DNA from 4 places in the Caballeronia sp. S22 genome. Region 1 is predicted to be linked to each of the others. Evidence: predicted binding sites of a transcription regulator. Region 1 holds the regulator's gene; each other region holds the start of a gene.
The links. The regulator LexA, encoded in region 1, represses DNA repair genes until DNA is damaged. The targets are predictions, from matches to a motif close to ACTGTATNNNNATACAGT.
Positions count from the first base shown of each region.

Region 2: the regulator LexA is predicted to act here: its motif matches at 2,320-2,337, upstream of ACEN42_RS04675 (ATP-dependent helicase).
Region 3: the regulator LexA is predicted to act here: its motif matches at 1,769-1,786, upstream of imuA (translesion DNA synthesis-associated protein ImuA).
Region 4: the regulator LexA is predicted to act here: its motif matches at 3,200-3,217, upstream of recA (recombinase RecA).

Region 1 is NZ_OZ180035.1:1,837,677-1,843,643, forward strand. Features, by position in the region: gene ACEN42_RS08575 (sulfate/molybdate ABC transporter ATP-binding protein) at 1-511, opposite strand, end outside; gene cysW (sulfate ABC transporter permease subunit CysW) at 528-1,436, opposite strand; gene cysT (sulfate ABC transporter permease subunit CysT) at 1,433-2,338, opposite strand; gene ACEN42_RS08590 (sulfate ABC transporter substrate-binding protein) at 2,432-3,466, opposite strand; gene lexA (transcriptional repressor LexA) at 3,725-4,402, shown strand; gene ACEN42_RS08600 (hypothetical protein) at 4,619-4,945, shown strand; gene ACEN42_RS08605 (DUF2939 domain-containing protein) at 5,035-5,634, shown strand; gene ACEN42_RS08610 (universal stress protein) at 5,644-5,967, opposite strand, start outside.
Region 2 is NZ_OZ180035.1:988,275-994,241, forward strand. Features, by position in the region: gene ACEN42_RS04655 (MATE family efflux transporter) at 1-728, opposite strand, end outside; gene ACEN42_RS04660 (RNA-binding S4 domain-containing protein) at 977-1,198, opposite strand; gene ACEN42_RS04665 (hypothetical protein) at 1,502-1,900, shown strand; gene ACEN42_RS04670 (hypothetical protein) at 1,964-2,221, shown strand; gene ACEN42_RS04675 (ATP-dependent helicase) at 2,371-4,494, shown strand; gene ACEN42_RS04680 (DUF4088 family protein) at 4,491-5,255, opposite strand; gene ACEN42_RS04685 (AzlD domain-containing protein) at 5,421-5,744, opposite strand; gene ACEN42_RS04690 (AzlC family ABC transporter permease) at 5,741-5,967, opposite strand, start outside.
Region 3 is NZ_OZ180035.1:1,384,295-1,390,261, forward strand. Features, by position in the region: rRNA gene ACEN42_RS06515 (23S ribosomal RNA) at 1-1,318, shown strand, start outside; rRNA gene rrf (5S ribosomal RNA) at 1,493-1,606, shown strand; gene imuA (translesion DNA synthesis-associated protein ImuA) at 1,856-2,719, shown strand; gene ACEN42_RS06530 (DNA polymerase Y family protein) at 2,604-4,247, shown strand; gene ACEN42_RS06535 (error-prone DNA polymerase) at 4,255-5,967, shown strand, end outside.
Region 4 is NZ_OZ180035.1:2,771,567-2,777,533, forward strand. Features, by position in the region: gene sucC (ADP-forming succinate--CoA ligase subunit beta) at 1-144, opposite strand, end outside; gene ACEN42_RS13035 (DUF2889 domain-containing protein) at 253-906, opposite strand; gene recX (recombination regulator RecX) at 1,025-2,008, opposite strand; gene recA (recombinase RecA) at 2,028-3,098, opposite strand; gene ACEN42_RS13050 (response regulator transcription factor) at 3,351-4,088, shown strand; gene ACEN42_RS13055 (sensor histidine kinase N-terminal domain-containing protein) at 4,094-5,677, shown strand; gene ACEN42_RS13060 (MFS transporter) at 5,910-5,967, shown strand, end outside.

The sequences.
Region 1 (5,967 bases):
CCTTGGCATCGAGCGCGCCGAATGGCTCGTCGAGCAGCAGCACTTTCGGTTCGACGGCGAGCGCGCGAGCCAGCGCGATGCGCTGCCGCTGCCCGCCCGACAGTTCGGACGGAAAACGCTCGGCGAGCCAGTCGAGCTGCACGAGTTTCAGCAGTTCATGCACCTTCTCGCGGATCACGGCTTCGCTCGGACGCTCGCGGCGCGGCTTCACACGCAGGCCGAACGCGACGTTCTCGAACACCGTCATGTGCCTGAAGAGCGCGTAATGCTGGAACACGAAGCCGACTTGCCGCTCACGCGCGCCGACTGCCGCGACGTCCTCGCCATGCAGCACGACCTGGCCCGCATCGGCGAATTCGAGGCCCGCGATGACCCGCAGGAGCGTGGTCTTGCCGCAGCCCGAAGGCCCGAGCAGCGCGACGAGTTCGCCCGCCGGAAAATCGAGCGTGACGTTGTCGAGCGCGGTGAAATCGCCAAAGCGTTTTTGCAGATTGCGAACGATGATGCTCATGATGTTGTCGGCCTCTTCAATTCTGTGCGGGTGTCCGGGTTTCGCCGATGGCTTGCGACATGCGCCGCTCCGCGAGGAGCTTGAGCGCGAGCGTCACGAGCGCGAGCAGCGCAAGCAGCGACGCCACCGCGAACGCGGCCGAGAAGTTGTATTCGTTGTAGAGAATTTCGACGTGCAGCGGCATCGTGTCGGTCTGTCCGCGGATATGGCCCGACACCACCGATACCGCGCCGAACTCGCCCATCGCGCGCGCGTTGCAGAGAATCACGCCGTACAGCAGGCCCCACTTCACGTTGGGCAGCGTCACGCGCCTGAAGATCTGCCAGCCCGATGCGCCGAGCACGTGCGCCGCTTCCTCTTCGTCGTTGCCCTGCGCCTGCATCAGCGGAATCAGCTCGCGCGCGACGAACGGGAACGTCACGAAGATCGTCGCGAGCACGATGCCCGGCACCGCGAAGATGATCTGCACGTCATGCGCGGCGAGCCACGGACCGAACCAGCCTTGCGCGCCGAAAATCAGCACGTAGATGAGACCGGAGATCACGGGCGAAACTGAAAACGGCAGATCGATGAGCGTGGTCAGGAGCGCCTTGCCGCGAAAGTCGAACTTCGCGATCGCCCACGAAGCGGCCAGCCCGAACACGACGTTCAGCGGCACGGCGATCGCCGCGGTGATCAGCGTGAGCTTGATCGCGGACCACGCATCGGGATCCTTCAGCGACTCGAAGTAATAATCGATGCCCTTCGCGAATGCCTGCACGAACACCGCGACGAGCGGCACGACGAGAAAGAGCGCAAGAAACACGAGCGCGATGCCCGTCAGCAGCCAGCGCACGGCGCGCGGTTCGGTGACGGGATTGAGGCTGCTGGCGCGCACGCGCGCGCTGGCGTGCACCGGAAGCGCTTTGCTATCGGGCGTACTCATGCGTGACCTCCGCCCGGATGTCCGACATGCAGCGAAGGACCGGCGGCGACGGCAGGCGCCGCGCCCGTCTTGCTCGTGCGCCGCTGCAGGAACCATTGCAGCGTGTTGATGAGGAGCAGCATCAGGAACGACACGCACAGCATCACGACGGCGAGCGCGGTCGCGCCGGCATAGTCGTACTGTTCGAGCTTCGTGATGATGAGCAGCGACGTGATCTCGGATTTCATCGGCACATTGCCCGCGATGAAAATCACTGAGCCGTACTCGCCGAGCGCACGCGCGAACGCGAGCGCGAAACCGGTCAGGAGCGCGGGAAACACCGAAGGCAGCACGACGCGGCGAAACGTCAGCCAGCGCGTCGCGCCGAGGCACGCGGCGGCCTCTTCCTGCTCGCGCTCGAACTCCTCCAGCACCGGCTGCACCGTGCGCACGACGAACGGCAAGCCGATGAACGTCAGCGCGACGAGCACGCCGAGCGGCGTGAACGCGACCTTGATGCCGAGCGGCGCGAGATATTGCCCGATCCAGCCGTTGCCCGCATAGACCGCGGCGAGCGAGATGCCCGCGACGGAGGTCGGCAGCGCGAACGGCAAATCGACGATCGCATCGACGATGCGCTTGAACGGAAACGTGTAGCGCACGAGCACCCACGCGACGAGAAAGCCGAACACCGCGTTGATGAGCGCGCCGCCGAGCGCGGCACTGAACGTGAGCCGATAGGACGCGAGCACGCGCGGCGACGTAACCGCGCGCACGAACTGCGCCCAGTCGAGCGTCGCGGTCTTCGCGAAGGTGGCGGCAAGCGGAATCAGCACCACGAGGCTTAAGTACGCCACCGTGATGCCGAGCGTCAGGCCGAACCCGGGAAGCGCGCTCGGCTTCTTGAATGTGAGGGTCGTCATCCTTGATTGATCCTTTTCTTGCGCCGGGGTTGGGCGCGTCGCTGCTTCGGGGCGCCCGGCGTCATTGACGCGCCGCGTCGCCCGCTCTTTCGCTTACTGCGGCTGATAGATCGAATCGAACACGCCGCCGTCCGCGAAGTGCGTCTTCTGCGCCTTCGTCCAGCCGCCGAACGTGTCGTCGATGGTGTAGAGCTTCAGCTTCGGGAACTGCTTCGTGAGTTCAGCGGGCACCTTGTCCGAACGCGGCCGATAAAAATTGCGCGCGGCGATCTGCTGTCCTTCGTCGCTGTACAGATACTTGAGATAGGCATCGGCGAGCTTGCGCGTACCGTGCTTGTCGACGACCTTGTCGACCACCGCGACCGGCGGCTCCGCGAGAATGCTCACCGACGGCACCACGATCTCGAACTTGTCCGTGCCGAATTCCTTCACCGAGAGGAACGCCTCGTTCTCCCATGCGATCAGCACGTCGCCCTGGCCGCGCTGCACGAAACTCGTGGTCGCACCGCGCGCGCCGGAATCGAGCACGCCCGCATTCTTGTAGAGCTTCGTCACGAAGTCCTTGGCGGTCTGGTCGTTGCCGCCCGGCTTGTGCTGCGCATACGCCCACGCCGCGAGATAGTTCCAGCGCGCGCCACCCGAGGTCTTCGGATTCGGCGTGACGATCGACACGCCCGGCTTGGCCAGATCGTCCCAGTCCTTGATGTGCTTCGGATTGCCCTTGCGCACGAGGAACACGATCGTCGATGTGTACGGCGACGCGTTGTCCGGCAGACGCTTCTGCCAGTCCGCGTTGACGAGTCCCTTGGACGCGAGCGCATCGATGTCGTAGGCGAGCGCGAGCGTCACGACATCGGCCTGCAATCCATCGAGCACCGCGCGCGCCTGTCCGCCCGAGCCGCCGTGCGACTGCTTGAAAGTGACCGTTTCGCCCGTGTCGGCCTTCCACTTCTTCGCGAACGCCTGATTGAAGTCCTGATACAGCTCGCGGGTCGGGTCGTAGGAGACGTTCAGAAACGACGTCTGCGCGAACGCCGACGCAGCCAGCCCGACGCCCGCCGCCGTCAGCGCCGCCGCCGCGAGCACGCGCCGCGCGCCTTTGCCCAATCCCAATCTGATGCTTCGCATTCCCCGTTCTCCGTCTTATCGAATTGACGGAATCAGTCTATCGAGGCGTCTATATGATTAGAAATAATCGTTATTCACTTTTTTATACGTAAAACTGCTAAGAAGCATATTCCTGGGTGGAAGAAGCGACGGCGGCGGTGAAACGCGTCCTCGGCTGCCGCGGGCGGGCGAACTTAAAGTAAAGCTTGAAAAGCGCGAAATACTGTATAAAAATACAGTCAACTGTCCATCCATACAGTGCACCAGGGGCCAGAGCCTGTGACCAAGACATCAAAACTTACCGCGCGGCAGCAGCAGGTCTTCGAACTGATTCAGCGCGCGATCGACCGCACGGGCTTTCCGCCGACGCGCGCCGAGATCGCGGCGGAACTCGGCTTCAGCTCGGCGAATTCGGCCGAGGAGCACTTGCGGGCGCTGGCGCGCAAGGGCGTGATCGAACTCGCGGCGGGCTCGTCGCGCGGCATCCGGCTGCTCGGCGACGCCTCGCGGATCGATCGCTCCGAAGAAATGCCGCATCAGTTCACGCTGCCGCATCAGAGCATCATGCAATTGTCGCTGCCGCTCGTCGGGCGCGTCGCGGCAGGTAGCCCGATCCTCGCGCAGGAACACATCTCGCAGCATTACGCATGCGATCCCGCGCTCTTCTCCAGCAAGCCGGACTATCTGCTGAAAGTGCGGGGCCTGTCGATGCGCGACGCCGGCATTCTCGACGGCGATCTGCTTGCCGTGCAGAAGCGCACCGAGGCGAAGGACGGACAGATCGTCGTCGCGCGTCTGGGCGACGACGTCACGGTCAAACGCTGGAAACGTCGTCCGGACGGCGTCGAACTGATCGCCGAGAATCCGGACTACGAGAACATTTTCGTGCGCTCCGGCAGCGGCGATTTCGCGCTGGAAGGCATCGCGGTTGGCCTGATTCGTTCTGGCGAGTTCTGAAGTCTCCGTCCGGCAAGGGCGGGGAGCGAAAAGCGCGGGCAAATCGTTCGCTCACGTTCAGAAAGAGATAAGAATGGGACAAGAAATGTCCCATTGACATCGCAAGATAGCCTCACCAACCGCTTTAACGCTCAGTCGAGGCGGCTCAAACACAACAAGCATGACGGCCGCCGTGCGCGGTGCGCCGCGGTGCGTCCTATCGTCTGGAGAGTCATCATGGAACGTTTTGCCCGTCTGCTGCCCTTCCGTCAGTTTGGCCGCCTGCGCCATCTGCGCACGCTGATCGCATGCGGCACGCCGCACGCCGAAATCGCCCCCGACCTCTTCGACGACATGCCCGCGCTGCCCTCCCGGCAGCCGGCTTTCGCGCGCGTGTCGCTGAGCAGCACGGTGCACGCGGAGCCGGAACAGCGCGCGCCGGTGCGCGTCTATCGCGGGCAATCGCGCGTGATTCTGGTGGGCAAGATCGACGAAGTGTCGCGCATGATCGACCGTTGCATCGCGGAGGAAGACGCGGGGCTCGCCGGCGGCATCCTCGCCTGAATCGGAGTGGAACGTGAATTCACGGGATTTATCGCGCGCCGGCGTGGTCAATCCCGAATTCACGTTTCGCAAAGAGGCTTCGTCGTCGCATGTCCCGCACTACCCGTTCTGTCGCTACCGCGTTCGTCGTCCTGATTCTCGTCGCGGCGCTCGCTTTTATTTACGCGTCACCTTATATCGCGCTGAATCGCGTGAAGCGCGCAGCCGATGCCCGCGACGCGCAGACCGTCAACCAGTACGTCGATTTTCCCGCGTTGCGCGCGAGCCTCAAGGAACAGGTCGGCGCGCTGCTCACGCGCCGCGTCGATATTCAAAAGAGCGGCAATCCGCTCGCAATCATCGGGGCGATGATAGGTGCGGCGCTCGTCGGTCCTCTCGTCGATTCATATGCGACACCGGACGGCGTCGCGGCGATTCTGAACGGCATTCCGCCGCGCGGCGATCCGGGCGAGCAACCGCCGCAAGCCGGAAACGGTTCATCGGCAACGCCGTCGAACGCGCCGGCCTCGGGCGTCACGGCCGCGCAGCAGGCGCCCAAGGAACCGCCGCAGACCACCGCCGGTTATCGAAGCCTGAACACGTTCGTCGTCACCTATCAGCACGGCGCCGGAGATGCGCGTTACTCGGCGATCTTTCACCGCTACGGCCTCGTGTCATGGAAGCTCGTCGCGGTCGATCTCAATGGCTGAGGCTGACGATCAGGCGCCGGCTTCGGCCTTGACGGGCTTGGCCGCGTAAGCCGCTTCGTCTTCCGCTTCCGCCGATTCACCCGCCTGACAGACGGCCACGAGAATGCTGCACTTCACGCGGTCGAGCAAGGGCGTGTTGCCCGCGCCCATCCACCAGCGCGCGAGACCATTGCGGCAACGATGCCCGACCACGACGAGATCGACCTGAAGGCTTTCGGCGAGCGCGGCGATCTCGTCGATCGGATGCCCGAACGCGAAATGTCCCTGCGCCTGAAGACCGCGTTCGCGCAGCCATTCGACGCCTTCCTGCAGAATGTCGCGCGCGGCTTCTTC
Region 2 (5,967 bases), 850 kb from region 1:
AGACGCGGACGCGCGCGCACGACGAAATGCCGGTAGCGCGGCCGCAGATGCAGCACCGCGACGAGCGCGATCGCAATGCCCCAGACGGTGATCGTGGTCGCCGCTGCCGAACCGAGGAAGCCTTCGCGCGGCAGGCCGTACGCGCCGTGGATCAGCCCGTAGTTGAGAAAGCCGTTGACGAACACGCCGCCGATCGAGATCCACAGGAGCCTGCGCGCCGCGCCGATCGCGGGCAGAAACGCGCGCATCATCCCGACGCCGATAAGACTGGCCGGCGTCCCCCAGCGCAGCACCGCGCAATATTCGCCCACGTTCTTCGCGAGCGTCGCCGGTTCGTGGAACGCGAGCAGGATCGGCTCGGCGTAGCTCAGCAGTACGAACGCGGGCACGGCGAGGAGTATGGAAAGCACGAGCCCGGTCCAGTAGATGCCCGGCACGCGGTCGTCGGCGTTCGAGCCGCGCGCGTGCGCGACCGACACGGAAACCGATGTCAGCACGCCCTGCAGCAGCGTCACGACGACGAAGAAGAGGTTCGCGCCGAGCCCGCCCGCCGCCAGCGCGTCGGGGCCGAGTGAGCCGAGCAGGATGGTATCGGTGACGCCCATCGCCATCTGCGAGAGTTGCGCGATGGCGAGCGGCGCGGCGAGGCGCGCCGTATCGACGGCATGACGCGAGAGGCTCGGCGGTCCTTGATGCGCGCGTGTGGCGCGCGTGACTTGCGGTTGCATGGCTGCTCGAATCGAAAACAAAGGCGGCGCTCAGCGCACTGAGCGTCGCGGACTGGAAAGCGGAAGGGCAACAAGCGGAGCGCGCTGCGAAACGTGCGCTGACGGGAAAACCGACGCTACAGACCCGGCGCTGAAACCAGAACGAAAGACGACTAGCTTATTGCGTCGCGTGCGGCATGTCGATGACGCGATCGCTTATGGCCGGATTTTCTCAAGTGCGCGGCGCGTGCGCGCAACTGGCGGCGATGCTATTCGGGCGCGCGCACGTGGATCGTCTGGCCGTCGAGCTTCACTCGCTGACCCGCGCGGATCTTGCACGTTTTGCGCAACTCCACCTTGCCGTCGACGGTGACATCGCCCATTGCGACGCGCGCCTTCGCGGAGCCGCCGCTGTCCGCGAGGCCCATCAGCTTCAGCAGATTGTGGAGTTCGACGTAATCGCCGGTGAGGGTGAACTGGAGTGGCGGCATGGGACGGGTGATGCAGGAAAGGCCTCCATGATAAACCACGCACAACCGTGCGCCGGGCATGCGTCGTGCTAAGTGGCATCGCGGGACCGGTAATCGGATCGCAAGCGAGGTGGTTGGCAAATGTAGCCAGATGAAACCGTCGGTAACAATGACTGGTTTTCGAGAACTCGCCCGATCGTCGCCCGGTCCGACCGTTTGATCGACAAAGCTTCGGTCATCTTTCGAATCGACAAAAGTCGCGCGGCTCGCTCGTTTCACCGCTTTCAGCGCGCCGCCGACGCCAACTACAGAGAGGACTAGCTTATGACTCGCGCACGAATTCTTTTGATCGGCTCCGCCATCGCCACGCTCGCCGCTTCGGGCGCTTATGCTCAAACCGCGACACAGCCCGAGCCGGTGCAACCGCAGCCGATGCAGGCCCAGCAGCCGATGACGCCGCCGCAGCAGAACGTCGTCGCGCCGGCGCCGACCGATCCGCTCGTCCAGCGCCGCAACGCGAACGCGCAGGCCAACGCCGAGTATCGCGCGTCGAAGAAGGCGTCGAAGGCCGAGCTGAAGGCGCAGAACCAGCAGGCCAAGGCGCAATACAAGGAAGAGGTGCAGAACGCGAAGATCAACCGCAAGGCGGACAAGGACGCCGCCAAGGCGGAACTGAACGCGACGGAGCCGGGCACGCCGAAGGACGCGGGCCTGCAGCACTGAGCGTGACGCGTCGCGAGGCCGCGCGTCGCGGCGCTCGCGGCATCTAAAAGAAGGGAGGACATCATGAATCGAAAAACCAATGCGCTGCTGGCGGCGCTGATCGCCGGGACGCTCGCGAGCGTGAGTGCGGCATCGTTCGCGCAGACGACATCCGACGCCCCGACCGCCGCCGATCAGAAGGCCGCGAAGGAGCAGTCGAAGGCCGACAAGAAGGCGGCCGTCGCGCAAGCCAAGGCCGACAAGAAGAAAACGGAAGCGCAGTCCGACGCCAACGAAGCCGCCGCCGACGCGAAGCTGAAGAACGCGAAGAAGGCGGAGTAGCACGCGCTTTCGTAGCGACGCGAGCCCGGTTCACCGCGAACCGGGCTCGTTTCATTTGGGGCCAAAAGCCCAGTCGAGCCAAAGACTTGCGCGCGCGGGTTGTATGGATATACAGTGTGCGTCACTCTTTTGCCGCCGCCTTCCTTCACGTGCTCACGCTTCCCGACACCGCCGACGCCGCTTCCGATTCCACCGCGAAACAGGTCGCCGACTATCTCGCGAAGCTCAACGAGGCGCAGCGCGAGGCCGTCGAGTTCGGCGTCGATGAACCGGGTCGCACGGGCGGCCCGTTGCTCGTGATCGCGGGCGCGGGATCGGGCAAGACCAACACGCTGGCCCATCGCGTCGCGCATCTGCTGGTGAAGGGCGCCGATCCGCATCGCATTCTGCTGCTCACGTTTTCGCGCCGCGCGGCGCTCGAAATGACGCGGCGCGTCTCTCGCATCGCGATGAACGCGCTCGGCAAGAAAAGCGCGATCGCGCAGGGGCTGACGTGGTCGGGCACGTTTCACAGCGTCGGCGCGCGGCTGTTGCGCGATTACGCCGATCTCGTCGGGCTCGCGCCATCGTTCACGATCAACGATCGCGAAGATTCCGCCGATCTCATGAATCTGGTGCGGCACGAGCTCGGGTTGTCGTCGAAGGAGAAGCGCTTTCCCGCGAAGTCGACCTGCTTCGCGATCTACTCGCGCGTCGTGAACACGGGCGCGTCGCTTGGTCATGTGCTCGATCAGTCGTATCCGTGGTGCCGCGAGTGGGAAGCCGACCTTAAGCGTCTGTTCGCCGCCTACGTCGCCGCGAAACAGGCGCAAAGCGTGCTCGATTACGACGACCTGCTGCTCTACTGGTCGCATCTCGCGGCGGAGCCTTCAGTGGCGGCGGATCTCGCTAGTCGGTTCGACCACGTGCTCGTCGACGAATATCAGGACACCAACCGCCTGCAGGCGTCCATCCTGCTCGCGATGAAGCCCGACGGTCGCGGTCTCACGGTCGTCGGCGACGATGCGCAGTCCATCTATTCGTTTCGCGGCGCGACCGTGCGCAATATCCTCGATTTTCCGGGCCATTTCGATCCGCCCGCCGCGACCGTCACGCTCGATCGCAACTATCGTTCGACATTGCCGATTCTCGAGGCGTCGAATGCGGTGATCGGGCTCGCGTCGGAGCGCTACACGAAGAATCTGTGGACCGACAAGGCATCGGCGCAGAAGCCGCGCGTCGTTTCCGTCGCCGATGAAGCCGATCAGGCGCGCTATGTCGTCGAAAAGGTGCTCGAAGCGCGCGAGGCGGGCATGAAGTTGAAAGCGCAAGCGGTGCTGTTCCGCGCCGCGCATCACAGCGCGACGCTCGAAATCGAACTCACGCGGCGCAACATTCCTTTCGTGAAATTCGGCGGACTCAAGTTTCTCGATTCCGTCCACGTGAAAGACGTGCTGGCGGTGCTGCGCTGGGCGGAAAATCCGCGCGACCGCGTCGCGGGTTTTCGGGTCGCGCAGTTGCTGCCGGGCATCGGTCCGGCCATCGCCGGGCGCTTGCTGGATAGCGTCGCGCAGGATCAGGCGCCAGGCGCGATTGCCAGATTTCAGGCTCCCGCGCGAGCCAGCGAAGACTGGCCGCGCTTCGTCGGGCTGATGGCGAAACTTTGCGGCCGCGAATCCGGCTGGCCGGCCGAGTTCGAAATGATCCGCCGCTGGTACGAGCCGCACCTGGAGCGCAATCACGAGGACGCGGCGATCCGCATCGGCGATGTGCTGCAGATGGAGAGCATCGCGTCCACGTATCCCACGCGCGAGCGCTTTCTCACCGAACTCACGCTCGATCCGCCCGACGCGACGAGCGACGAATCCGGCGTCCCGATGCTCGACGAGGACTATCTGATTCTTTCGACCATCCACTCTGCGAAGGGCCAGGAGTGGCGCAACGTGTTCGTGCTGAACGGCGTGGACGGCTGCATTCCGTCCGATCTGGGCACGGGCAGCGACGAGGAAATCGACGAGGAGCGGCGTCTGCTCTACGTGGCGATGACGCGCGCGAAGGAAGACCTGCACATCGTCACGCCACAGCGGTTCTACGTGCACAACCAGACGCATCTGGGCGACCGGCACGTCTGGGCGCAGCGCACGCGCTTCATCCCGCCGCATCTGATGCAGAACTTCGAAGCGGCCGCGTGGCCGCCGGTGATCGCACCCGCCGCGCCGACGGCGGCGGGGCTGGCGGCGGCCGCGAAAGCGAAAATCGATATCGCGGCGCGCCTGAAGGGAATGTGGGATTAACGCTGCGCGCGTGACGGTCGCGGCGCGCGCGGCGACGGTGCAAAGATGCTGCGCAGCCACGCGGCGAAGCGCGTGAAGCCGTCGTAAGGTTCTTCGACGAACAGCTCGGGCCGCAGCGAGCGCACATACTCCAGCACCTGTTGCGCTTCCTGCTTCTGGATCGACCCATAGAAAATGCCGAGCCGCAGCAGGCAGCGCAGTTCGCCCAGCTTTTCACGCGCGGTCGAGCCGATGCTCGTCTCCACGGAAATCTTCGTTTCGTACACGCGCTGGCGCAGCGAATCGGCGAGACGCCACGCGGGCGTCTGCATCTTTTCTTCGACTTCGCGAATGTCCGCCGCAGCCGATTTCATCTGCGACGCGAGCATGTCCACTTGCGACACGTCGCCCTTCGCCTCGGTGACGATCGCGGTCGCCCACGCGCGCGACGCCGCGATGAGATCCTCCGCTGTCCAGTCGGCGCGTATGGCGAACGCGAATCCGTGCTCGGCGGCCTGTCGGATCAGGATTTCGACGACATCGGGAAACTCCTTGTCGAGCGCGCGCTTGGCCCACGCGTACTGGCCGTGCGTGAGCATGCGCTGCACCGCCTGCTCGGTCAGCGGCGTGTCGTTGTCCAGCAGCTTCGCGCGCAGGAAGTCTTCGAACGTCGGCGTGACGAATTGCGGATCCAGCTTCAGCGACAGGCGCATGAACGCTTCGAAATCGCGATGCAGCGAAGCGATCGTCTCTTCGCGCAACGAAAGGGTGATTTGACGCATGTTGGTTCCCGGTTCCGCGTCCGGATGGTCCGGAGCGCGAGAAGTGCCTTTGGCGCCGCTCTCGGGGCGGAGTCCATTCGTTTCTGATATCGGCGCGGTTTCCGGGAACTTGAGGATTTTTCGATGCTTTTTGAAAGCCGTTGGCCAGCGAATTGACGGAAACGTTTAGCGCAGCACGGCGAACTGCCAGACGAAAAATACCGTCAGCGACACCGCAATCGTCAAAAGCGGCCGTTTCGTGAGTGCGCAAACGATGATCGCGACGATCGACGCTACAAGCTGCGGATTGCGCCAGGTGATCTCGGCGCCGTTGCCGTGCGGCGAGACGGCCATCGGCACGATGATCGCCGTGAGCACCGTCACCGGCACGAATGAGAGCGCGGTGCGCACGATCGGGGGAAAGGGCAGGCGCTCGCCCAGCACGAACACGGCGGCGCGGATCACATATGTGACCACTGCCATGCCGAGGATCAACGTGATGTAGTTCATTGCGTGCGCTCCTTGGCGTTCTTCAGGCGGTCTTTCTCGTGCGGCCGGTTTTCCATCAGCGTGAGCACCATGCCGACAGCGACGCCCACGAACACCGCCGCGAGCAGCCCGAGCTTGTACGGCCAGCCCTGCCACGCGAACGACAGCACGCCCGATGCGAGCGCCGCTGCGACGAAGCGCACGGCGACAAGCTGCGGCACGATGATCGCGATGAACGTCGCGA
Region 3 (5,967 bases), 450 kb from region 1:
TCTAAGCTTCAGTCTAATAGTGACCGTACCGCAAACCGACACAGGTGGGCGAGATGAGTATTCTAAGGCGCTTGAGAGAACTCGGGAGAAGGAACTCGGCAAATTGGTACCGTAACTTCGGGATAAGGTACGCCTCTGTAGCTTGACTGGCCTGCGCCAGAAGGGTGAAGAGGTTGCAATAAACTGGTGGCTGCGACTGTTTAATAAAAACACAGCACTCTGCAAACACGAAAGTGGACGTATAGGGTGTGACGCCTGCCCGGTGCCGGAAGATTAAATGATGGGGTGCAAGCTCTTGATTGAAGTCCCGGTAAACGGCGGCCGTAACTATAACGGTCCTAAGGTAGCGAAATTCCTTGTCGGGTAAGTTCCGACCTGCACGAATGGCGTAACGATGGCCACACTGTCTCCTCCCGAGACTCAGCGAAGTTGAAGTGTTTGTGATGATGCAATCTCCCCGCGGCTAGACGGAAAGACCCCATGAACCTTTACTGTAGCTTTGCATTGGACTTTGAACCGATCTGTGTAGGATAGGTGGGAGGCTATGAAACCGGAACGCTAGTTTCGGTGGAGCCGTCCTTGAAATACCACCCTGGTTTGTTTGAGGTTCTAACCTTGGTCCATTATCTGGATCGGGGACAGTGCATGGTAGGCAGTTTGACTGGGGCGGTCTCCTCCCAAAGTGTAACGGAGGAGTACGAAGGTACGCTAGGTACGGTCGGAAATCGTGCTGATAGTGCAATGGCATAAGCGTGCTTAACTGCGAGACCGACAAGTCGAGCAGGTGCGAAAGCAGGTCATAGTGATCCGGTGGTTCTGTATGGAAGGGCCATCGCTCAACGGATAAAAGGTACTCTGGGGATAACAGGCTGATACCGCCCAAGAGTTCATATCGACGGCGGTGTTTGGCACCTCGATGTCGGCTCATCTCATCCTGGGGCTGTAGCCGGTCCCAAGGGTATGGCTGTTCGCCATTTAAAGAGGTACGTGAGCTGGGTTTAAAACGTCGTGAGACAGTTTGGTCCCTATCTGCCGTGGGCGTTGGATATTTGAAGGGGGCTGCTCCTAGTACGAGAGGACCGGAGTGGACGAACCTCTGGTGTACCGGTTGTCACGCCAGTGGCATCGCCGGGTAGCTATGTTCGGAAGAGATAACCGCTGAAAGCATCTAAGCGGGAAACTCGCCTTAAGATGAGATATCCCCGGGGCTTCGAGCCCCTTGAAGGGTCGTTCCAGACCAGGACGTTGATAGGTCAGGTGTGTAAGTGCAGTAATGCATTGAGCTAACTGATACTAATTGCCCGTAAGGCTTGATCCTATAACCAGTGTGTTTCGCGATGATCGTCAGTGCTTCAGCACTTACGAGCATCTCGCCCCCGTAGGGGGTAGTACTGGTTGAGTACCGTGTGTGCAACAGTCACCACCCGAATTCAATACTACTTCTTCCCGGATTGGTTGTAGCGCCCTACAGGCGATACAACAACAAGTCATGCCTGATGACCATAGCGAGTCGGTACCACCCCTTCCCATCCCGAACAGGACCGTGAAACGACTCCACGCCGATGATAGTGCGGATCACCCGTGTGAAAGTAGGTAATCGTCAGGCTCCTCATGCCGCAAACAAAAACCCCACCCCGCAAAGGTGGGGTTTTTGCGTTGGAGCGGCGAGTTCGCACGAACGCCAGCAATTCCCTCCTCGAATCTCTCACCCATGCTCTGGCAACGCACGCGCCTGCGTCGCCAGATGTTTACCCTCCCGCCTCAAAATACTGTATAAATATACAGTAAAACCAAAGACCGCTGAGTGCTCGAACCATGAGCAGGCCCTTGCATTCGCGCTGGACGGGGGAAACTGATGGGTGCAGCACTTTCATTGCTCGACATCGGGCTGACCTCGCATCTGCAGCGTCAGATCTGGCAAGGCAGTCCGATCAACGATCCCGACTCGAGCATCATTTCGAGTGGATTTCGGACGCTTGACCTGGCCTTGCCCGGTGCAGGCTGGATGCCCGGCACGGTCACCGAATTACTGATCGAAGAGAGCGGCGTGGGCGAAATCAGATTGCTCGCACACATGCTTCGAGAACTGACAGTAGGCAAAGGCCGCTCCGTCATCTTCATTGCGCCACCGTGGAAGCCCAATTTGGCTGCATTTCGGGCGATGAAAATCGCGGTCGACAAACTGGTCTGGGTCAAGGCGCCCGAAGATCAGGTGCTCTGGGCTGCGGAGCAGTCGCTGAAGCAGGAAGGTATCGGCGCTGTGCTGATCTGGCTGCCTCAAGTGCGCCCCGAGGCGCTGCGAAGGCTGCAAGTGGCGGCTCAGGAAGCGCGGTCGCTGGCGTTCCTGTTCCGTCCGCTCAAAGCGGCGAGGCAATCATCCGCCGCACCATTGCGCATGGTCTGCAAACCGATACTTCCCGCCAGCGCACCGACGATGAACCGTCGCGAATGGATGCAAGCCGTCATGCTCGAAATCGACATCATCAAGCGGCGTGGTCCATTGCTGGGCAAGCCGTTGCAGTTGAGCTTGCCGCTGCAAATGCCTGCTCTGCCCGAACATATTCGTCGTGCGCATCAGGCAAGGAAAGCACGAGAGGTCAAACATGTTGTGGATAGCGGTGACATTGCCGCTTTTATCGCTCGAAGCAGTCAGGCCGCCCTCGATGCCCTCGGCATCGGGGAATTCGATCTCGCCTGGAGCAACATCGACGCCGAATGACGTTCGCGCCAGCGATATCGGTCAACCATGCTTCGCGCTCGCCGATCACGCGCGCATCCTGATGCCCGATCTCGTCGCGTTTCGGCTCGGCGTGCGGCCCGGCAGCACGCGCTCGCATGCGTTCGCGCTCGCGCCGCAACTGACGCTGCTCGCCGTCGATGTTCGCGAGGAGCAGAACGCGCTCGAAGCCGTTGCGCTGGCGTTGCTCGCATTTACGCCCAAAGTCGTGCTGGCCCATGCGAACACGGTGCTGCTCGAAGTCAGCGGGAGCATGCGGCTTTTCGGCGGTTTGCGCGCGTTGCTGTCCAGGGTGACATCGACGGTGAAAGGATGCGGCTTCACTTCGCGCATGGGCTGCGCGCCGACAGCGTGGGGCGCATGGCTGCTGGCTCACGCGCGCACGCGTCGTGTCGCGCGGCGCGTGCGCATCGTGAAAGAGACGACGCTCGTCCACGTGCTCGATGCGTTGCCCGTATCGCTCATCCCATCGGCGCATTCGCACGGCAACGTGTTCGAGCAGATCGGCTGCGCAACGCTTGCCGATTTGCGTCGGCTGCCACGCAAGGGCGTCGCGCGACGGTTCGGCCAAGGCGTTCTGCAATGGCTCGCACAAGCGTACGGCCAGGCGCCCGATCCGCGCGAGGCGTTTTGCGCGCCGGCGTCGTTCGAGGCTCGGATCGAACTGCAGGCGCGCGTGGAAAGTGCCGAGGCGCTGCTGTTCGCCGCCCGCCGGCTCGTGCTGCAACTCGCCGGCTGGCTGAGCGCGCATCATGCGGCCGTCAGCGAATTTTCGCTGTTGCTCGAACACGAACTGGCGGCCCGTCACGCGCCGAAAACGTCGACGTTCAAGGTGGCGTGGGCCGTACCGACACGCGAAGCCGATCACATTCTCTGGTTGGTGCGCGAGAAGCTGAATCAGACGGCGCTCGCAGCGCCCGTCATCGAGATGAAGCTTCTTGCCGACAAGGTGAGCGAGCATGCGCCGCCGGCCGAGACCCTGTTTCCGATGCCCGGTTCCGACAGCGAATCGATGGCGCAACTGCTCGAACGTCTGAGCGCGCGGCTCGGCGCGGAGAGCGTCGTACAGCTGGTCGCGCGAGACGATCACCGGCCCGAAGCGGCGATGACGGTCGAAGCTTATAAGCCCGCAGGCGAAACGAAGCCGAAGCGCGGGAAGAAATCGTCGAAGATGCAAGCGGCAAAAGCCGATACGCCGACCGAAGCGGAATCCGAAGCGCAAACCGAATCCGGCGGGCCGCTCGAGCTTCCCGATGTGGCCGTTCCTTCGCAGCCCCGTCCGTCGTGGATACTCGAAACGCCGCAAAAGCTGATCTTGCGCAACGAGCGGCCGTTCTATCGACGCGCGCTGAAGCTGATCAGCCGGACCGAGCGTATCGAGGCGGGATGGTGGGACGGCAATGGCGTCCAGCGCGATTACTACGTTGCCGCCGACGATCGCGGCCGCATGTTCTGGCTGTATCGCGAACGTCTCACCGGCGACTGGTATCTGCACGGGTTTTTCGGATGATGCCGACATGGACGATTTGAGCGACATCATCGGCCTGGGCGAGGGCGACGAAGGCGACGACAAGACCGCATTTCCCGGCGCGATGTCGGCCTCGGCGTTGTTGCCCGGCTATGCCGAACTGCATTGCCTGAGCAACTTCTCATTCCTGCGCGGCGCATCGCATCCGCAGGAGCTGGCTGCGGCAGCGCTCGAGCACGGCTATACCGCGCTCGCGATCACGGACGAATGCTCGCTCGCGGGCGTCGTGCGTGCGCATGCCGCGATCAAGGACATCGAAGCGAAGGCGCGCGCCGATGCCGTAGCCGCCCAGCTTGCCGGCGAGCCGCCGCCGAAGAAGCAGGATCTGAAGCTGATCATCGGCAGCGAACTGCATCTCACCGATGCCGATGGCGCGCCGTTCTGCACGCTCATCGCGCTCGCGACGAATCGGGCGGGCTACGGCAATCTGTCGGAGCTGATTTCACAAGCGCGCGCTCGTTCGCCCAAGGGCAGCTACAAGATAGGTCCGGAGGACTGCACGGATCCGACCGCGTCATCCAACGCGGCCGATCTGCGCGGCGATATTGCGCATCTGAAGTACTTGCCCGATTGCATCCTGATTCTCGTGCCGCAGAGATCGGCGACGCTCGCCGATACGCTCGACCGCGCGCACTGGCTAGCCGGCTTTGCCGCGGGCCGTGCGTGGCTCGCGCTGGAGCTCTGGCAGGACGGCAGCGACGACGAGCGTCTTGCTTCGTGTCGCGTGATCGCCGAAGCGAGCGGATTGCCGCTCGTCGCGGCGAGCGGCGCGCTGATGCACGCGCGTTCGCGCAAGCCTTTGCAGGACACGCTCACCGCGATTCGCCTGAATCGGCCGCTCGCCGAATGCGGCTACGCGCTCGAAGCGAACGCAGAGCGGCATCTGCGCACGCGGCTGCGCATCGGCGCGCTGTATCCAAAGGAGGCGATCAGGCAAACGCTGAAGGTGGCCGCCTGTTGCACCTTCTCGCTCGACGAACTCAAGTACGAATATCCCGAGGAACTGGTGCCGCCCGGCGAGACGCCCGCGAGCTATCTGCGCAAACGGGTGATTGCCGGTGCGCTGCAACGCTGGCCGAACGGCATGGATGCCGAGACGATCGGTCTTATCGAAAAAGAGCTGGCGCTCATCGCCAGGCTGGAATATGAGAAGTACTTCCTGACGGTGTATGACATCGTTTCGTTCGCGCGTAGCCAGAATATTCTGTGTCAGGGACGCGGCTCGGCGGCGAATTCGATCGTCTGTTATTGCCTGTTCATCACTGAGCTCGATCCGGTCCGGATGGGTTTGCTGATCGAGCGCTTCATTTCTCAGGCGCGCAACGAGCCGCCCGATATCGACGTCGATTTCGAGCATCAGCGGCGCGAGGAAGTCATCCAGTACATCTATCGGAAGTACGGGCGGCATCGCGCGTCGCTGGCGGCGTCGCTCATCACGTATCACACGCGCAGCGCGCTGAAGGACGTCGGCAAGGCGCTCGGGCTCGATGCGTCGCTGATCGAGCGCATCGGCAAGTCGCAGCAATGGTGGGACGGGCCGTCGGCGGTGGCGGGCTATCTCAGGGAAGCGGGCTTCAGCGACGATTCGCACGTCACGAAGCATCTCATCCGGCTGACGCGCGAGTTGCGCGGCTTTCCGCGGCATCTGTCGCAGCACGTCGGCGGTTTCGTGATCGCGCGGGAACGTTTGTCGCGGCTCGTA
Region 4 (5,967 bases), 930 kb from region 1:
CTGCGCCTTGACGACCCAAACCGGGCCGCCCAGCTCTTCCGCGGCCTTGACCGCATCATCCACCGAGAACACGGGTTTGCCGCGCGGGACCGCGACGCCGAATTTCCGCAGGATTTCCTTACCCTGGTACTCGTGAATCTTCATGCGTGATTCCTTCAGTCTGAGAGTTGGAGTGAACTTCTATGTGCTTGAACCGCTTATTTTTCGATTCTTGTTTGAATTCCATGCGTGCGCGCAAGCGCTGCCTGCGCGCTACGAGGCGGACTTTGTCTCCGGCCTGTCCTGTACCGTTGTGCCGGTGTCCGTTTGACCGGCGGGTGCGTGGCCGAACCAGCGCGGGTAATACTCTTTGACCGCGGGGCCGTCGAAACGCAACGCGTGGCATCGGCCGAGCTGAAACGGCGGCTCGTCCTGCGGTGCGGTCGTGGAGGGATTGGCGGCGTCGGATTGATTGAACGGATTGCCGTCTTCGATCTTCCAGACGTCGCCGGCGAATGCCTGAATGGCTGCGGTCGGCAGGACGCCGCACAGTTCGGTGAGATGCGTGCAGCCGGCCGCGCCGCGCAGCAGCCTGTTGGCTTCGCGGCGAAAACTTTGGAGCAGATTGAGCCCGATGAGCTTGCGATAGACCGGATTGGACTCGGCGCACAGAGCGCCATACGGCGACCAGTCCGACGATGCCTCGACGTCGACGATGGTGAGCTTGCGGTCGATGGTGATGCGCAGCCAGAGTTCATGGATCGGCAGGCCGTGTGGCCGGACGCCCGTGGCGAGGCGAAAGTCGCGCGGCTTCTCATCGGTTAGACAGGCTTCGATATCCCAGAGGCCGTCGTCACGCTCGAACGCTTCCAGCCTAATCGCGCGACGGTGGCGCAACTGTCGGGGAGCGGGAGGCGAGAGAGGCATGCTGGAAGTGAGCCGGTACGGGGGAAACCGTGGAATTTTAGCATATTGGGTATTTGGAGCCGGACATGCGTTCCACGAATGAAACGTGCGTGCGGTTTCGGCTGAGACAGGCCGACATTCAATCGTCGACGATCTCTTCGCTCCAGTCCTCGTCGCCGCCCTTCAGTATCTTCCCGATGGTGCCGCTGGAAAAGCCGCGCGCGGCCAGAAAGCGCGCTTGCTTCGCACGTTCCGCAGGCGTCTCGGGCGGCACGCCGTACTTCTTCTCCCACACGGTCTGGGCGCGCGCGGTTTCGGATTGCGCGAGTTTGTCGGCGGTTTCGCTGATGAGCTCATCGCCGACGGCATGGCGCTTCAACTCGCTGATGATCCTGCCGCCGCCCATTCGCGATGCCCGCCGATGCACGACGCTCTCGACAAAGCGCTCGTTCGACAGCCAGCCATCGCGTTCGAGGCTGTCGAGCAGCGATTCGAGCAAATCGGCTTCATCGACGTACGGACGCAGCTTGCGCGACAACTCCGCCCGGCTGTATTCGCGCCGCGAGAGAAATGCGAGCGCACGCCCTTTCAGCGAGCGCTGCGGGCGTTTGGGATTGTTGACTTCGGTCGCCGAAGGCTTTCGGGTGCGTTGAGTGGAGCGGCCGTAGACCGGTTCAGCCGATTCGATAGGTGCCGGCCCGGCAGGCGCGCATTGCTCGAAGGGCTCGAAAGGATCGGCGTCTTCGAACGGGTCCGTGAAGGGGGTGAGATCGGGTTCTGAGGGTTTGCTTGCGGGCGTGGCCGGCTGCGACGCGCGATCAACGGGACGTGCCTTCGGCTGCTCGGTCGCCTGCTTCAGCAACGCGCGCGCTTGCTCCAGACGCGCGGCGCGATCGCTCGCATCATCGCTTTCTTCGCCGTCGTTCACGGGCTCAAAAACGCGACGCGCCGACGCGAATGACTTCGCGTCGGCGCGCTGCTTGTTACTGCGTTTGAAGCCGCTCGACTTCGACGATGCACCACGCCGCTCGCTGCTTCGTTCGTAGCGGTCAGCAGAGTCGGAACCGCTCTCGGTTCCGCCATCCGCCGTGTCAGCCTTCGATCCGAACCGACGCTTCTGCATCGTCCTTCAAGCCTGATGCTTACTCGTCGTCGGCCGTTGCAGCGCCTGCGACAGCAGCCTCGCCCAGCGCGGCGACACCCAGCGATGCGCGGATCTTGTTCTCGATCTCGCGTGCGATGTCCGGATTTTCGCGCAGGAATTCACGCGCGTTGTCCTTGCCCTGACCGATGCGGTCGCCGTTGTAGCTGTACCAGGCGCCGGCCTTGTCGACCAGCTTCGCCTGCACGCCGAGATCGATGATTTCGCCCTGACGCGAGATGCCTTCGCCGTACAGGATGTCGAAGATGGCTTCGCGGAACGGCGGCGACACCTTGTTCTTCACGACCTTCACGCGCGTCTCGTTGCCGATGACTTCGTCGTTCTTCTTGATCGAACCGATACGGCGGATATCCAGACGCACCGACGAATAGAACTTGAGCGCATTACCGCCCGTGGTGGTTTCCGGGTTGCCGAACATCACGCCGATCTTCATGCGAATCTGGTTGATGAAGATCACGAGGCAGTTCGTGCGCTTGATCGTACCGGTGAGCTTGCGCAGCGCCTGCGACATCAGACGCGCTTGCAGACCCGGCAGCGAATCGCCCATTTCGCCTTCGATTTCCGCCTTCGGCACGAGCGCCGCGACCGAGTCGATGACGATCATGTCGATGGAGCCGGAGCGCACCAGCGCATCCGCGATTTCCAGCGCCTGCTCGCCCGTGTCCGGCTGCGAGATCAGCAGATCCTGCGCGTTCACGCCGAGCTTTTGCGCGTATTGCACGTCGAGCGCGTGTTCTGCGTCGATGAACGCCGCCGTGCCGCCGAGCTTCTGCATCTCCGCGATCACTTGCAGCGTGAGCGTGGTCTTGCCCGACGACTCCGGACCGTAGATTTCCACGACACGGCCGCGCGGCAAGCCGCCGACGCCGAGCGCGATGTCCAGTCCGAGCGAACCGGTGGAAACCACCTGAATGTCTTCGACCGCCTCACCTGCGCCGAGCCGCATGATCGACCCTTTGCCGAATTGCTTTTCGATCTGCGAGAGCGCGGCGGCCAGGGCCTTGCTCTTTTCCGCAGTCATTCCAGCCGGGCCTTTCTTGCTTTCTTCCATGAATCGTCCTTTGCTATGATGAACGGCGTCTGAGGCAGTGTTCACGGGCTTTTCCGTTGCTCGATCGAGCATACGAAACCACGCTTCACACTCACGCAGACACTGTATAAAAAAACAGTAGTTTTTGCAAGCATGCAACGGCATGGCGCAGCTTTTTTTCCACGCCGCGCGAGACGCGCTAAAACTACGAAACACCTGGAGACCGCCGCGCCGGGCGACAAACGGTGCCGGCAATATAAGGCGCACACGACGATGCGAATCCTCATTGCCGAAGACGACAGCATACTCGCGGACGGCCTCGTCCGATCACTCCGCCAATCGGGATACGCCGTCGACCATGTGAAGCATGGCGTCGAGGCGGACACCGCGCTTTCCCTGCAGACTTTCGACCTGCTGATACTCGATCTCGGCCTGCCGCTCATGTCCGGTCTCGAAGTCCTGCGCCGCCTGCGCGCGCGCAACTCGCAGATGCCCGTGCTGATCCTGACCGCCGCCGACAGCGTCGATGAACGCGTCAAAGGCCTCGATCTCGGCGCGGATGACTATATGGCCAAACCCTTCGCGCTGAACGAGCTCGAAGCACGCGTGCGGGCGCTCACACGGCGCGGCGCGGGCGGCGGCCCGACGGTCGTGAAGCACGGCTCGCTCTCCTTCGATCAGGTCGGGCGGATTGCGACGATCGGCGATCAGGTCATCGATCTGTCCGCGCGCGAGCTCGGCGTGCTCGAAGTGCTCTTGCAAAGAACCGGCCGGCTCGTGTCGAAGGAACAACTCGTCAATCATCTGTGCGAATGGGGCGAGGAAGTCAGCAATAACGCGATCGAGGTCTACGTGCATCGGTTGCGCAAAAAGATCGAGCCGAGCGGCGCGAAGATCATCACGGTACGCGGCCTGGGTTACACGCTTGAGAAAGCGGGCGTCACGGCGCCCGGCACGAACGGCGCGGGCCCGCAACCGTCGGGCGTCGCCGCCGGCCAACACTATAAGTAGCCTGCATGGCGTCGCCCGCTTCCACCGAATCGCCCGAGTCGAAAAATCACGCAAAAGCGAGCGCCGACGATTCCGACGCCCAGCGCGACGCGCGCTATGCCAACCCTTTCGCGCCGCCCGACGAACTCGAGCCCGACGACGAGACGCATCCGCGCTCGCTCTTCGGCGAGATTCTCGACTGGATGCTCGCGCCGCTGCTGCTGCTCTGGCCGATGAGCATCGCGGTGACGTATCTCGTCGCGAAGTCGATCGCGAACGGGCCGTTCGACCGCGCGCTCGAAGCCGACGCCTACGTGCTCGCGCGCCAGATTCAGCCGGTCAACGGCGTCGCCGAATTGCGGCTGCCGGACGCGACGCGCGATTTCCTGCGCGCCGATAACGTCGACAGCGTGTTCTTTCAGGTGCTCGGCACGCGCGGCGAGCTGGTCGGCGGCGACCGCGACATGCCCTTGCCGCACGACGACGATCGTCCGCAGCCGGGCATCGTCGAGTTTCGCGACGATGTGCTGCGCGGCAACGACATCCGCGTCGCTTATACGACCGTCGATCTGCCCGGCCTCGCGCCCGGCCGCGATCCGGACAGCGCGCAACCGGTGCTCGTGCAGGTGGCCGAGACGCTCGACAAGCGCAGCCAGCTCGCCAACGACATCATCAAGGGCGTGATCCTGCCGCAGTTCGTGATCCTGCCGCTCGCGATCATCCTCGTATGGTTCGGGCTGTCGCGCGGGCTCGCGCCGCTGCATGCGCTGCAATCGAACATCCGCGCGCGCCGCCCCGACGATCTCTCGCCGCTCCAGGCGGGCAGCGCGCCGCCGGAGATCGCGCCGCTCGTCGCGTCGTTCAACGATCTGCTCACGCGCCTCGAACAGAACATGGAGTTCCAGAAGCGCTTCATCGCCGATGCCGCCCATCAGATGAAGACGCCGCTCGCGGGCCTGCGCATGCAGGCTGAACTGGCGATGCGCCAGGATGTATCGACGGAAGTGCAGCACTCGCTCGAACAGATCGCGATGAGTTCCGAGCATGCCGCGCGCCTCGTGACGCAACTGCTCGCGCTCGCACGCGCCGAGAATCGTGCGACGGGGCAGATATTCACGCCCATCGTGCTGACCGATCTCGCGCGGCTCGCCGTGCGCGACTGGGTGCAGGCCGCGCTCGCGAAGCGTATGGACCTCGGTTATGAAGAGCCGCCGTTTCCGGTCGAAGTGGAAGGCAACGTCGTGATGTTGCGGGAAATGTTGTCGAACCTGATCGACAACGCGATCCGCTACACGCCGGCGGGCGGGCGCATCACCGTGCGCGTGCGGACCGACGATAACGATCTCGATCTCGTGCATCTCGAAGTGGAAGACACGGGCCTCGGCATTCCGGCGGCGGAGCGCACGCGCGTGGTCGAACGCTTCTATCGCATACTCGGGCGCGAGGGCGATGGCAGCGGACTCGGCCTTGCGATCGTCAAGGAGATCGCGACGATGCACGGCGGCTCGCTCGCCATCGAGGATCATGTGTATCAGGAGAGCCCGAGACTCGCCGGAACCCTCGTAAGGGTGAGCCTCCAGCGGGTTTTTCCTGCCCGGGACAAACCCTGAGCGTAGGTCTCGCGCAGCGCGTTTGCCCGCGCGAGAAGAACGAGCTTAAAAGAATTTAAACGATCGTTCGAATCACATGCCTGCCAATTCCGCGAACATCACCGTTATGGCCTCGATGTTGCCCGTCAGTCACCGCGTCAGAACGCCGTAAGTTTTCGTTCCAATAATCTTTGCACCGGAGCCGCCTAGTCGCGGACCGATGTATTCGAAAATTCAAATCAGGAGACGATACATGGCTACGGTTGAGGGGCGCGTGTCACACGCACCGATGACGGCGGAGGAGAAGAAAG